Linked DNA regions of Desulfosporosinus acidiphilus SJ4. The protein of the gene in region 2 interacts with the protein of the main gene of each other region in a pairwise test. Links are inferred from orthologs where the notes say so. Each region holds a gene or a part of one and is shown on either strand. Other genes may lie near its edges.

The links. The genes of interacting proteins can lie anywhere in the genome.
Region 1: the proteins of ndk (region 2) and DESACI_RS03780 interact in binary tests that used the Escherichia coli proteins (3 or more experiments, as listed by UniProt). The link is inferred for Desulfosporosinus acidiphilus SJ4 from one-to-one orthologs.

The regions. Positions count from the first base shown.
Region 1 is NC_018068.1:808,808-811,750, reverse strand. Bases 41-2,943 are described here. They hold DESACI_RS03780 (5-formyltetrahydrofolate cyclo-ligase), read right to left. Parts: upstream 1,838-2,943; coding sequence 1,244-1,837; downstream 41-1,243. Other genes in these bases: tsaD (tRNA (adenosine(37)-N6)-threonylcarbamoyltransferase complex transferase subunit TsaD), read right to left, coding at 2,490-2,943; nuoE (NADH-quinone oxidoreductase subunit NuoE), read right to left, coding at 747-1,229; nuoF (NADH-quinone oxidoreductase subunit NuoF), read right to left, coding at 41-734. In the rest of the region: more of nuoF, read right to left, coding at 1-40. UniProt on the Escherichia coli protein: Involved in the removal of 5-formyltetrahydrofolate.
Region 2 is NC_018068.1:76,498-79,467, reverse strand. Bases 23-2,952 are described here. They hold ndk (nucleoside-diphosphate kinase), read right to left. Parts: upstream 1,748-2,952; coding sequence 1,298-1,747; downstream 23-1,297. Other genes in these bases: ftsH (ATP-dependent zinc metalloprotease FtsH), read right to left, coding at 1,774-2,952; DESACI_RS00370 (DUF881 domain-containing protein), read right to left, coding at 460-1,170; DESACI_RS00375 (DUF881 domain-containing protein), read right to left, coding at 23-460. Outside these bases: more of DESACI_RS00375, read right to left, coding at 1-22; more of ftsH, read right to left, coding at 2,953-2,970. UniProt on the Escherichia coli protein: Major role in the synthesis of nucleoside triphosphates other than ATP. The ATP gamma phosphate is transferred to the NDP beta phosphate via a ping-pong mechanism, using a phosphorylated active-site intermediate.

The sequences.
Region 1 (2,943 bases), 730 kb from region 2 along the record:
TGTTTAATGGCTAATGGATATTCAGCACGGCAATAAACATACCCCTCATCTACACCCATGGCATAAGCACCAATGAGCATTCCTTCAATGACGGAATGGGGATCACCTTCCAGAACACTCCGATCCATAAAGGCTCCCGGGTCTCCTTCATCAGCATTGCAAATAATATATTTTTTGTCACTGGGCGTTTGTTGGCAGAAGCTCCACTTTAAACCTGTCGGGAAACCTGCACCGCCGCGTCCTCGCAATCCTGATTTTTTAACTTCCTCAATAACATCATTCGGTTTCATCTCTTTGAGCACTTTTTCTAATGCTTTGTAACCCTCTCGAGCCGTGTAATCGCCGATGCGCTGAGGGTCAATAACTCCGCAATTCTTAAGGACAATTCGATGTTGTTTGGCAAAAAACCGTATGTCGGACATTTTAGTAATGGGTTGCTGAGTTTCCGTATCTAACAACAATAGTCGCTCAACACGCTCACCCTTCATAATATCCGAAGCAACAATTTCCGCAATATCTTCTCCTTGAACACGAGTATAAAGAACATGTTGAGGTTCAATAACGAGAGTTGGTCCCTTTTCGCAAAATCCTTGGCACCCGGTGCCGACAATACTAACAGTGTCTTCGAGTCCTTGACGCTTTATTTCGTCTTTTAAAATATCTATGATTGGAAGTGCTCCCGACGAGGCGCAACCCGTTCCGGCACAAACCAGAATCTTTTGATTCTCAGCCATCCCTTTATCCCCCTACTCGTATTTGGCTAATATCCCGGCAATCTTTTCCGGCAGCAATCGCCCATGAACCTCATTATTTATGGATATTACCGGCGCGAGTCCACACGCCCCAATACAGGCCACAATTTCTAAGGTGAAGCGTCCGTCTTCCGTTGTTGCCCCATCTTTAATTTTCAATTCCTTTTCCAGAGTTTCTAAGACTTTGGCTCCTCCGCGGACATGACAGGCCGTTCCCATACAAACATTAATCAGATTACGTCCTACCGGAGTTAAGCGAAATTGAGCATAAAATGTGACCACACCATATATTCTAGCTAACGGTATACGTGTTGCTTTGCTAATGTGTTTTAGAACGTGGGCAGGCAAGTACCCATAGACTTCCTGAGCTGCCTGTAAAATCGGAATCAGAGGTCCCTTTTCACTTCGATGCTTGGCAATAATTTCATCTAATTTGATCTCTTTAGGATCGATAAGATCCTCACACGCAGTGCACAAGTAAATACCCCCTATTACTCCCTAGATTCAAAATGATAAACATTTTTTTCAGTAATTAACATGGTCATTTGAACATCATGCTCAGCCACAGGGACTTCATCAACGACTTGACATTCAAACGCTATGGCAATCCTGGGCACAGTCGGCTTAAGCCGCTCGAAAAAGCGATCATAGAAGCCCCCTCCATATCCCACACGATTTCCCCGGAGATCGAAACCGGCACCAGGCACAAGGATTAAATCAATCTCAGAAGGTTCTATTTCGTCAAGGTTCAATTTAGGCTCTCGTATTCCCCAGCGCCCTGGTTCAAGATCCATTCTAAGATTGCGTACTTCAATTGGCAGAAGCGTCCCTCGAGGCGCACATCGTGGCAAGATAAGTCGTTTCGGCATTGCCAAGGTAATTTCAGCTAAATCCGTTGTCTCTACTTCATCGCGAAAGTTAAGAAAGAGCATAACGGCTTGAGCTCGCTTATACTCAGGCAAAGCTAAAATCTTCTCCTGAATAAGCCGGCTCTTGTGATGTCTCTCTTTCTCCCCCATACCTGCGCGCTGAGCTAAACAGCATTTGCGGCTGATACCTTTTTGTAATAACTTCTCCTCACTCATCTCTAGTACTGCCTTTCGGTAAAATCACATGTTTATTAGAAATATTCGCTCAACAGCGGCAAACTCCTTCTTCCGATTATAATTTTTATTATGTATAGTTAGAATTTTTCAACATCTTTTGTACCGAAATATTTAATCAAATAACTATGACTCAATACTACATGACTTTTTAAAAAAACGATGAATTTCTACATTAATCAGATAATCTTGCGAAACAAGGACAGAATTAAAACTTTTAGCTAAACTAAACCTTTATGTTTTTCTTTAGTTAGAAATTCTTTTCATTGTTTCGAACTTATTTTCATTTTTTCAATTTGCTTAGTCATGTTTTGCTAAAGATTTAAACTTAATTGACACACATCCTTATCCACAGCTTACTAGTCAGCTTTACCGCCTTGTAGGAAAAGTTATCAACACTATCCACAGGGCCTGTGGGTAACTTTATCCGAATTGTCCACGCTAACCACAAATCCCTGAAACCGCTGTCTATAGTTATCTACAGACTTATACACATTATCCACAAATTATCCTTATCCACAACGAGTCGTTACTCAAAAAAGTTAATTTTTAAAAGAATACGAAACAAAGCGAGAAAACCTAACTTCCTCGCTTTGTTTCGTCGAATTCATTTTCATTTAAACCACAATAATGACTATATTGACTTTAAATTTAATCCCGGAACTGCATTCAGCGTCCAAGGAGCAAAATCTCCCTCTAAAAAGTGGTAATAACCCGCCGTAGCAATCATTGCTCCATTGTCGGTGCATAAAATTGGCGAGGGATATACCAGCCGCACCTTCCGTTGCGATAATTCATAGTCAAGTGTTTCCCTTAATAATCGATTGGCTGCCACGCCGCCTGCTAAGAGCAGCGTTTTTACTCCTGTCTGTTCAAGAGCTGTTAAGGCCTTGTGAACTAAAACATCTACCACCGCTTGCTGAAACGATGCAGCCAAATCAGGGACATTCAAAGTTTCCCCCTTCATCCGGGCAGAATTCAAGGTATTTAAAACGGCTGATTTCATTCCGCTAAAACTAAAATCTAAACTTCCGGGTTCCAACATTGCTCGCGGAAACTTAAAAGCTTGTTCATTGCCGCCCCGAGAA
Region 2 (2,970 bases):
TAGCAGTTGTGCTGACAATCCGTTGCCCGTTCACACTAATCGCTTCAGCTCCGGCATATTTCAATGTATTAACCATTCTGGCAATATCCTCAGTGCTTATAGGAAAAACAACATTTTTTCCACGATCATCAATACTTATTTGTATTCCGGGACCTTCTACCACTTGTGTCCCCTCGAGAATTTGCAGTTGCTTTAATTGATCCAGCACCTGGGGATCTGTACCTACTTTTTTCCGCGCATTATCCAACTCTGCTAGTAAATTCTGATGCTCTTTCTGAAGCTGAGCATTTTGTGCTTGCGAATTTGCTAAAACAGACTTCATTTGACTTAAACGCTCGGCGCTGATTTGTTCTGCTGCCGAAACATTTTTTTGGGTTTGAACCTGCAGAGAAATGAGGAATCCCAAAGCAATAGCAACTAACGTTACAGGAAGGGCCAAACTTCGTTTCCAGCGCTGCATCATGATCCCTCCTTAACAGGTTGAGCAAAGCGATATGATCTCAGTTTGCCTGCCGGTATCGTTATATCTTGCGCAATCTCAAGTTTACGGGTGATCCCATATTGTTGTTGAAAATCCCCCAGCCTATCCCAGCCATAAAATTTGAGTGCTGCTGTGAGATTACCTTTATCACCGATGGCATCAATAATGTAGGGCGGCATTTGCCGGGTACCATTAATTTGGATAAAAGAACCTCCGCAAAAAACCTCAGTATTCGTAGTAACCCGTTCTCCATTGACTGCAATCGCCTCTGCCCCGCCATTCCATAGGGCGTTAAGTATTACTCGAATATATTGTTCGTGGATAAAATAATTTTTTAGATCTTCATCCCCCTGAGCAGTACGTTTTGAATCATCAAGAGTAATCCGTATCCCCGAACCCGATACGGCCACAAGGCCGGCATTCATTTTTGCATCTTGCAGCTGCTGATTGGCTAACGTCGAGGCACTTTGACCTTGCGCATATTTCGCAAGTTCTTGCCTCAATTTATCATTCTCCACAGAAATCTGCTGATTCTCCTGCTCTGTCTGGATTAAACTTGGCACTGCCGTCTCTTGTCCAAGGGCATCTTTACCCGCAACCCCATGTGCTTTGAGCAACATTACAAAGAGTAACCCAATTAACAGGGATCCTAAACCCAACAAGGATCGTTCCCTTATTCTCAACTGCATTTCATTGCCACCTCCAAAACAGTGCAAAATCTTCAAAAAGGACACCCTTATGGGCGTCCTTATTTTAATATCAGAAATTTCAAATCTTTAAGCGACTAAGCGTAAATTGTTTGAGCCAGGGAAAATTCTATTCGCTTAACCAATCTTCACCGGCTTTAGTATAGTCAACGAGTTCCTCAGATTTGAAATAAAGGGCAATCTCTCGTTCAGCACTGGCCACAGAATCCGAACCGTGGATTACGTTCCGGCTGATATCCATTCCATATTGCCCCCTAATTGATCCAGGATTGGCATTCGCAGGGTTTGTAGCTCCCATCAGCTCTCTGGCTAAGGCCACAACATTTTTACCTTGCCAAACCATAGCAACAACTGGTGAGGACATAATGTAAGCTACCGTTGGCTCAAAGAACCCTTTGCCCTTATGTTCAGCATAATGAGCTTCAGCCAGAGAGCGATCTACTTGGATCAGCTTCAGCCCCACAAGCTTAAACCCCTTATCTTCGAGCTTAGCAATAATTTTTCCAACTAACCCCCTCTGAACCGCATCTGGTTTCAACATCAGAAATGTTCTCTCCATACATAATCTCCCCTTCTAAATAATCTTTATTCGATCTTGTTTAGTTCTTCTTCTAGGGTTTGTGCAGGCAGATCTTCTGGTTTCTTTTCCAAGTTGACGGTCAAATCATTGTTATTTTCAGCAGCAGGTTTGTCAAATTGAGCCATCAATTCTGCAAAGCTGTTCACATCCAAGGTTTCTTTCTCCATCAAGGCCTGGGCAATAGCATGAAGCTTGTCTATATTTTGCCGGATTAAGGTCTGAGCTTTTTGATAACAGTCATCTATAATACGGCGAGCCTCTTTGTCAATCGCATAGGCTACCGCGTCACTATAGCTCCGGTCGCGAGAAATATCTCTGCCCAGAAAAACTTGTTCTTCTTTATGCCCGAACGTCAACGGCCCTAATTCTTCGGACATACCCAGTTCGGTAATCATTTTACGAACGATTCCGGTGGCACGCTCCAAGTCGTTAGAAGCCCCCGTGCTGATTTCATGCAAAATCACAGATTCGGCTACGCGCCCGCCTAAGAGCATAGTAACTTGATCCAGCAGCTGAGATTTTGTCATATAATTACGGTCTTCTTTAGGAAGCAGGAGAGTGTATCCGCCAGCCCTTCCACGCGGGATAATCGATACTTTATGCAGAGGGTCTGTATGAGTCAGCAGTTCGCCAAGCAAGGCATGGCCCGCCTCATGGTACGATACAAGCTTCCTTTCAAAATCACTCATAACCCGAGTTTTCTTCTCCGGACCAGCGATGACTCGTTCAATGGACTCTTCTATGGTTTGCTGTCGAATTTGATTTTCTCCTCTGCGGGCAGAGAGAAGCGCCGCTTCATTGAGCAGATTAGAAATATCGGCTCCTGTAAACCCGGCAGTTCGACGCGCTATAACCTCCAAATCGACCTCTTTAGTAATTGGTTTGCCCTTCGCATGGACTTTTAAGATCTCTTCACGCCCTTTGACATCCGGCGCATCAACAACGATCTGCCGGTCAAACCGACCGGGACGTAAAAGTGCAGGATCAAGAACATCAGCCCTATTGGTCGCTGCAATAATAATCACGCCATCGTTGCCGTTAAATCCATCCATCTCTACAAGGAGCTGGTTCAAAGTTTGTTCCCGTTCATCATGGCCGCCGCCCAAACCGGCACCCCGCTGTCTTCCGACGGCATCAATCTCATCAATAAAAACAATACAAGGGGCGCTTTTTTTTGCCTGTTCAAAGAGGTCACGTACCCT